2 regions of the Pseudoalteromonas undina genome follow, and region 2 is predicted to be linked to the other one. Evidence: predicted binding sites of a transcription regulator. Region 2 holds the regulator's gene; the other holds the start of a gene.
The links. Region 2 encodes FliA, which starts transcription of late flagellar genes. Its sites were predicted from a motif close to CTAAAGNTNNNNNNNNNNNNGCCGATA; they were not measured.

Region 1: a site for FliA is predicted at 2,768-2,794, ahead of PUND_RS03575 (DUF5610 domain-containing protein). Genes of this name have one in related genera too.

Annotation. Positions count from the first base shown of each region.
Region 1 is NZ_AHCF03000002.1:631,746-636,176, forward strand. It holds gene PUND_RS03555 (thiol:disulfide interchange protein DsbA/DsbL) at 1-379, shown strand, start outside; gene PUND_RS03560 (thiol:disulfide interchange protein DsbA/DsbL) at 399-1,037, shown strand; gene PUND_RS03565 (2-thiouracil desulfurase family protein) at 1,127-1,552, shown strand; gene trmA (tRNA (uridine(54)-C5)-methyltransferase TrmA) at 1,562-2,659, opposite strand; gene PUND_RS03575 (DUF5610 domain-containing protein) at 2,824-3,948, shown strand; gene murI (glutamate racemase) at 4,015-4,431, shown strand, end outside.
Region 2 is NZ_AHCF03000003.1:548,538-552,968, forward strand. It holds gene flhF (flagellar biosynthesis GTPase FlhF) at 1-998, shown strand, start outside; gene PUND_RS06165 (MinD/ParA family ATP-binding protein) at 991-1,851, shown strand; gene PUND_RS06170 (RNA polymerase sigma factor FliA) at 1,878-2,588, shown strand; gene cheY (chemotaxis response regulator CheY) at 2,629-3,012, shown strand; gene PUND_RS06180 (protein phosphatase CheZ) at 3,029-3,796, shown strand; gene PUND_RS06185 (chemotaxis protein CheA) at 3,811-4,431, shown strand, end outside.

The DNA of each region.
Region 1 (4,431 bases), on a different contig from region 2:
GGGCGTTTCACCACAAGCACAAAGTAACCTGAGCTTTGCTTACTTAATTGCAAAAAAACATGGTCAAGCCGAAGCAGTAACAGCGAAAATTTTTAAAAGCATCCATATTCAGCGTGCACCATTAACAGAAATTAAAGACGTTAAGAAGTTATTAGAGCTTAACGCAATTGATAACAGCACATTTGATAATGATATTGCTAGTTTGCCTATCATAGCAGCTGAACGTGCCATGCAAGATAAGCAGAATAAATATTCTGAGCTTGGCGCATTAACTGGCGTACCTACATTTATCGTAAATGACAAATATAAAATCAATATTAATACAATCAAGAGCCAACAAGAACTTGATGAGTTAATTAGCTTTTTACTAAAACTATAATTTTTGGAGCACCATAATAATGATCAAATTAGTTAAAGCAGGGTTGCTTGCTGTATTACTCCCTTTAGCTGCAACCAGTTTTGCTGCCACTTACGAAGAGGGCGTACATTATGATGTCGTCTCTGATCGTGCAACTAGAAAGCCAGAAGTAAAAGAGTTTTTCTCTTTTTACTGCCCTGCATGTAATAACATGGAGCCACTGCTTGCTGAGATCAAACCTAAGCTAGACAAAAACGTAAAGTTCAAGAAAAGCCATGTGGATTTCGTGGGCGTTCGTGACCCAGAACATCAAACCATGATCAGCCAAGCACTAGCTACTGCTGAAGTACTACCGCAAAAAGATAAAATTATTTCAGCGATGTTTGACCACATTCACGCAAAGCGTGCTCGTTTTAATGAGCTTGCAGATGTAAAAGATGTATTTTTAGCGCAAGGTGTAGATGGCGACAAATTTGATAAATTATTTGAAAGCTTTTCGGTACGTACACTGAGCTCTAAAATGAAGCGCGACCAAGATTACTTTAAAGGAAAAGGGGCACTGCGTGGCGTTCCAACATTTATTGTTAATGGTAAATATAAGCTTAACTTAGGTGGCGAGTCAGGTATTTCATCGCCAGAAGATGTAAGCGCACTTATTAACTACTTAGCAAATAAATAAGTAGTTTAGTGAAATAAAAAAGCTCCGAAAGGAGCTTTTTTATTTGGAGAAGAAAATTCATTATGGAAAAAATTTTAATCTAAAGTTGTTTGTTAGGTTTGCCAGTTCGTTATGATGGTAAAGGCCAAACAATATTGCACCCTCAACTTAATTTGTGGCAAAAGCAAAATAGATTAATCGTATTTTGTCCTGAGATTGCTGGTGGTTTACTCGTGCCTAGAGCGCCCGCTGAGATAAAGCAAAATCGAGTTATTACAAATACTGCTGAGGATGTAACAAGTGCATTTGAAGCTGGCGCTAGTAAAGCATTAGCCCTTTGTAATAAGCATAATATTCGCTTTGCTTTACTAAAAGAGTCTAGTCCTTCGTGTGGCCGTAATACAATTTATGATGGAAGCCATAGTGGGGTGAAAGTAAAAGGCATGGGGCTGACCGCTAAGTTATTGGTAAAGAATCACGTTAAAGTATTTAGTGAAGAGCAAATACCAGCACTTATCAAGGCGCTGGTATTATAGTATTAGATTTTATTTTTTCTGTAAAAATACACCAGATTCAATATGGTGTGTGTAAGGGAACTGATCAAATATTGCAAAGCGCTTAACCTCATGGGTTTGCGTTAAGTGATCAAGATCACGCTCTAACGTATCTGGGTTACATGATATATAAATAATATTCTCATAGTTAGCCACTAAATCACACGTTAGGGTATCCATGCCAGCACGAGGTGGGTCGACTAGAATGGTTTGGCAGTTGTAACTACTAAGGTCAATACCATCTAAGCGAGAGAAAGTACGCTCGCCTTTCATTGCCTGAGTAAACTCTTCGCTCGACATGCGAATAATATCTAAGTTAGTTACTTTGTTTTGAGCAATATTATATTGCGCTGAATGCACAGACGATTTTGATATTTCTGTTGCCAGCACTTTATTAAATGAGCCCGCAAGTGCAATTGAAAAGTTTCCGTTACCACAATACAGCTCTAGTAAATCATTGTTTAGTGGTTTACATAGCTCTTGTGCCCACTCTAACATTTTAATATTCACCTTCGCATTAGGCTGAGTAAAGCTATTTTCTACCTGTTGATAGATTAGCTCTTGGCCATTTACCACTAAACGCTCAGTAACAAAGTCATCGCCTAATTTTTCTTTTTGCTTACGTGCACGGCCAATAAAGTCAATTTTGTACTGGCTACTTAGCTTTTCCTTTAAGGCATTAATCTCAGTTAACCAGTGTTCATCAAGTGGCTTGTGATAAAGCAAGCTCACTAAAATTTCACCGCTGAGGGTCGATAAATAATCTATTTGGAATAATTTACGACGCAGTACTTCGCAGCCTTTTAAGTTATCAATCATTACCTGCATAACTTCACCTACTAAAGGAGCTGCAGGATCAAAGGTATCGACACGTATTTTATCTTTCGTTTGTTGATCAAACATAATATGAAACAGATCGTCGCCATCGTGCCATACTCTAAATTCTGCACGTTGACGGTAGTTAATAGGCTCAGAGCTAAATACTTCTAACTGTTTTACACCGAAACGTTGAAACTGCTCTGTAATACGCTGCTCTTTTTCATTTAATTGTGCATCGTACTGCGTGGTATCTATATTTATAACTGCCATTAACGGTATAACCTTATCGTTGAGATCTGTTTATCGGCGCTATTGTAGGGAGCGAAGCGTATTTGTCTAGTTTTGATCAAATATAGTGAGCTTTTTTTAAGCATTTTACTACAGTATAGGCTTACTTGGCCGATAAAATAGTAAGTCTAAATAGGAGTCTTCTCATGAAAATAGGTAACTTTAGTTTTGTTCCAAACAGCAATGCCAATAAATACAATACTAAGCAAGCAATGCCACAGCCTAAAATAGACTCCCCACCAACTAGCTATCAGCAACGCGGAAAAGAATTGGCAGCGGCCGTATTGGGTGACAAAATGGCAAAAGAATTAGGCTTGCCGGTTGCTGAAGCGAAAAAAGACAAACCATTGTTTGATTTTAATGAAGTAGTCAAAAATGTTTTAGACTTTGTCACAAGCTCAGTAAAAAAAGCCAAAGCCAATGGTGCCGATGATGACAAGCTACAAGATATACTTAACCAGGCACGTAAAGGCGTGCAAACAGGTGTTGATGAAGCTGTAGATGAATTAAAAGGTATGGGCGTATTTAATCAAGAGCTTGAAGAGGGTATTGATAAATCAAAAGAGGGCATCTTTAATGGCCTTGATAAATTTGAGCAGAACTTATTTAATCCTCAGCCAGCAAGCGTAACGGTTAGTCAATCGCAGTATGTGAACCTTAGTAACAGCGCTGATTACACTTTTACCACCGCAGAAGGTGATGAGGTGAGTATTAGTTTTGCAGACGCTTACCAATCTCAGTCATCTAGTCGCTATCAGCAAACTGAAAGCTCACAAGCATTTAGTACGCAATTTTCTGAATCTCGCGAGTTGTCATTTTCTATGTCAGTAAATGGAGAGCTTAATGAAGACGAACAGCAAGCTATAAATGATTTAATGGCAGAGTTACAAGATGTAAGTAAAACCTTTTTCAGTGGTGACTTAGATAAAGCATTTGAACAAGCCCAAGAACTCAGCTTAGGAAATGAACAGCTGGTGGCATTTTCAATGGACTTACGTCAAAGCAAAACTGTGGCAGCTATTAAAGAGTATGAACAAATTAAGCCAACATCAGAAAAGGCCATTGCCGAAACCGTCGCGCCTTTTAATGATGATCTAAAATCGGCTTACTCTAAAGCGCAAGCACTAGGATTAGAAAGCCAGCTATCAGGTATCATTCAATGGCTAAATCAAGATCAACAAGAAATAGATAAACTGGTTGATTACACTAACACCATGTTTGAAAACTTAGATAAATTAAACACAGCTACTGCAAAACTAGACGCTGAGTAAAACTACTTTCTTTTATAAAAGCCTCATGGCAAACTGCCGTTCTAAGTAAAGAGTAGGAATGGTAGTTTGTCAGCGCACATCATGGTATTTGATTCAGGTATAGGTGGAACCACAGTACTTGAGCATATTCAGCAAAGCATTCCTCACGCTCAATATAGTTACTTCATGGATAATGCATTATTGCCTTATGGTGCACAGTCGCAGCAGACTATAATTAGTCGCTTATGTGGACTGATCCAATTTATCAAAAATGAGTCGCTCAATGTCGACTTAATTGTTATAGCCTGCAATACCGCCTCAACATCTGCATTAAGTGCGGTACGTCAAATAACAGATATTCCCATTGTAGGGGTTGTACCGGCGATTAAGCCCGCAGCACAAATAACACAATCAAAGCATATTGGATTATTGGCAACCCCTGCTACAGTAGCAAGTTCATATACGAATACACTGATTAAAGAGCATGCCTCACTTATAACTACA
Region 2 (4,431 bases):
ACAGTGGTTTTGACGATTTAGACTCACCGAGTGCACCTCGTCAGCAAACGATGCAAAACGAGTCGAGTGATATAAGTACTATGCGCGAAGAAATGAACGCAATTCGTCAATTACTAGAACATCAAGTGTCAGGTTTAATGCAACAAGATATGGCACGTCGCGATCCAACCCGTGCATGCATGATTGACCGTTTAGTGGGTATGGGGATAGATAAAGAGGTTGCTGAGCAAATGGCATGCTTTGTACCCGACGATGTATCTCGCCAACAAGGTTGGAAAGCCTTATTGAATATGGTTGAAGATCAAATGCAAACCACTAACAACGAAATTCTTCGCCAAGGTGGTGTTTATGCACTAGTAGGCCCAACAGGGGTAGGTAAAACCACCACAGTTGCAAAATTAGCTGCATTAGGTGCGCAAAAATATGGTGCTGATAAAGTTGCACTTATTACTACTGATACCTACCGTATTGGTGCGTATGAGCAGCTAGCAACCTATGGTCGAATTATTGGCTGTGGCGTTAAACAAGTCAAAGATGCAAATGAATTAGCAGAAGTTTTATACCATTTACGAAATAAACGTCTAGTCTTAATTGATACAGCAGGAATGAGTCAACGTGATTTACGCTTAACCGAGCAGTTAAACACCTTGATGCGTAATCAGCGTGTTGATATACGTAGTTATTTAGTATTAAGTGCGACGGCGCAAATTAATGTATTACAAGAAACAGTAAGGCACTTTAAAAAAGTACAGCTAAGCGGATGTATTTTTACTAAACTTGATGAGTCATTGAGTTTAGGTGAGATTATTAGTATTGCGATTCAAAATCGTCTCCCAATAGGGTATCTTACTAACGGTCAGCGAGTACCAGAAGATATTAGAGTGGCAAATGCCGAAAAACTAGTAAAAAAAGCTGAGCAATTGTATTTAAAAAGAATAAAAGCACAACAATCACGACACCAATCAGTGGCGTCGAGCACAGTAGAGATGTATGATTAACACAGTTTTAGATCAAGCAAGCGGCCTTCGCAAAATGAGCAAGAATAATAATAACGGCGTAAAAGTTATCGCTGTCACCGGCGGCAAAGGTGGAGTGGGTAAAACGAACGTATCCCTTAACACGGCAATCGCGTTAGGCCAACAAGGCAAACGTGTGCTTGTACTAGATGCTGATTTAGGATTAGCGAATTGTGATGTGATGCTTGGACTGCGCGTTGAGCGTAATTTATCTCATGTTTTATCGGGCGAATGTGAACTTGATGATATTTTAGTCGAAGGTCCCGCAGGCATAAAAATAGTGCCTGCAACATCGGGTTCGCAAAGTATGGTTGAGTTATCACCCTCAGAGCACGCTGGACTTATTCGTGCATTTAGTGAACTTAACACCGACTTTGATATTTTAATTGTTGATACCGCTGCGGGTATTTCCGATATGGTGCTGAGTTTTTCTCGCGCAGCGCAAGATGTGGTTGTGGTGGTATGTGATGAGCCTACATCAATTACCGATGCTTATGCTTTAATTAAAGTACTTAGCCGTGAGCACGGCGTTTATAAATTTAAAATTGTTGCCAATATGGTGCGTAGTTTACGCGAAGGGCAGGAATTGTTTGCAAAACTTTCAAAGGTTACCGACCGATTTTTAGATATATCAATGGAGTTGGTTGCAACGGTTCCATATGATGAAAATATGCGCAAATCAACGCGCCGCCAAAAAGTAATTGTTGAGGTTTTTCCTGGGTCGCCTGCTGCAATTGCTTTTAAAACACTGGCTACAAAAATTGCTAAGTGGCCAACACCTAGTCAAGCCTCGGGTCATTTAGAGTTTTTCATTGAGAAACTAGTTAGTAACTAACAATGACAATACCGGTGAATAGAGCTATGGGATATCAGTCAACACAAAATTTAAATATGATTGTTGAAAAGCATGCCTCATTAGTCAAAAAAGTGGCGTGCCATTTAATTGCTCGTTTACCGGCCAGTGTGCAGCTAGATGATTTAATTCAATCGGGTATGATTGGTTTAATTGAAGCTTCAAAAAACTTTGATGCAAGCAAAGGCGCAAGCTTTGAAACCTTTGCCGGTATTCGTATTCGTGGTGCGATGATAGACGAAATGCGCCGAGGCGATTGGGTTCCACGTTCAGTTCACAGAAAAAGCCGTTTGGTTGCAGAAACTATTGTTGCGCTTGAGAACAGTTTAAACCGTGAACCTAAAGATAGTGAAGTTGCTGAAAAACTTGAAATTTCGCTAAATGAGTACCATCATATTTTAAACGATGTAAATGTAAGCAAAGTGTTAGGTATTGAAGACCTTGGTATAGATGACGATGTGATTACACCTCATGGCCAAGATTTAGCACTAGACAAACCGTTCAATAATGTTAAAAATGAACGGTTTAATGAGTCTTTACTCAGTGCAATAAAGTCGTTACCGGAAAAAGATGCAATGGTGCTTTCTTTGTACTATAACGATGAGATGAATTTAAAAGAAATTGGGCATATACTCGATGTAAGTGAATCGCGTGTAAGTCAGATACATGGTCAGGCGATGATTAAGCTTAAAGCAAAAATCAATGACTGGATAAACTAGAAGTAAGTAAATAAAGGTTCAGGCCTCACTGGAGGATGTTTTGGATAAAAACATTAAAATTCTTGTTGTTGATGATTTCTCAACAATGAGACGTATTATTAAAAACCTGTTGCGCGATTTAGGTTTTACCAATGTTCAAGAAGCAGATGACGGGTCAACTGCTTTGCCTATGTTGCAAAATCAAGCGTTTGATTTTGTTGTAACAGATTGGAATATGCCAGGCATGCAAGGTATTGATCTTTTAAGGGCAATTCGAGCTGATGAAAAATTAAAGCATATTCCTGTTTTAATGGTTACAGCAGAAGCTAAAAAAGAACAAATAATTGCTGCGGCCCAAGCAGGTGTTAATGGTTATATTGTTAAACCATTCACTGCAGGTACATTGAAAACTAAATTAGAAAAAGTGTTCGAACGCTTAGGTTAATGAGAGGGAGAGGCTTATGTCAGCACCTGCTGCGCCTCAGATTACTTTAGAACAAGCTCGCCAGTTAGTTGTTTTTTTAGAAAATGGTGAGCAAGATAAAGCGAATCAGTTAATTTTAGAAACAGCTTCACAAGAGCAATCACAGTTATTTGCTGAGGTGGGTAAGTTGACGCGTCAACTGCACGAAGCTTTAAAAAGTTTCGAGTTAGACACGCGTTTAACAGACATTACCACTGATGCCATCCCTGACGCAAAAAAACGCCTTAACTATGTCATGGAAATGACAGAAAACGCAGCCAATAAGACAATGGATGCGGTTGAAGCAAGCTTACCATTAGCACAAGAAATCGCTGACGAAATAGCTGATATCAAGCCAACGTGGGATCGTTTAATGAACCGCGAAATAGAGCTTGGTGAGTTTAAATCACTTTGCCATAGTATTGATAAGTTTATGAGCAGTTCTCATCACAAAACCGATGAGTTACAAATGCTGATGACTAATGTGCTGATGGCTCAAGACTATCAAGATTTAACCGGTCAGGTTATTCGCCGTGTTATTGAACTTGTCCGTGAAGTTGAAGAAAGTTTAATTCACCTGTTAACTGCATTTGCAGCGCAAGGTGGTGAGGTTGAACCAACTGAACAACCAGAAAAAATAGAAGATCCCATTGTTGCACAAACACTAGCAGGTCCCGAAGGGCCTATTATTGATAAAGAAACGCGTAATGATGTTGTATCTGATCAAGATGAAGTTGATGATCTATTATCAAGTTTGGGCTTCTAATAGGAGAGTACTGCATGAGCTTTGAAGTCGATGAAGATATTTTACAAGACTTTTTAGTAGAGGCCGGAGAAATCCTTGAGCTTTTATCTGAACAGTTAGTAGAACTGGAAAACAACCCAGATGATACTGAGCTACTAAACGCAATATTTCGCGGTTTCCACACTGTAAAGGGTGGCGCTGGCTTTTTGGCTATGACAGAGCTTGTTGATGCATGTCATGGTGCTGAAAATGTGTTTGATTTACTGCGCCAAGGTGTAAGAACAGTTAACTCTGAATTAATGGATGTGATTTTACAAGCACTGGACACCATTAATGAAATGTTTGCCACGATTAAAAATCGTGACCAGCCAGAGCCTGCTGATCCAGAATTACTTGCAGTACTTCACAAACTTGGGCAGCCACCGACAGCAGAAGAGCTTGCCGGCGATTCTGTGGTTGAAGATATAGCTCCTGTGGAAACTCCATCGGTAGAGCCTGAACCAGTTGCAGAGCAACCGAGCAACGATGCTGAAGAAGACCCGTTTGCTTTTGATGAATTATTTAGCGGCCCAGATAGCAGTAGCTCAGACTCTCAGATTGATGAAATAACCGAAGACGAATTCGAAAGCCTACTTGATGAACTTCATGGAAAAGGG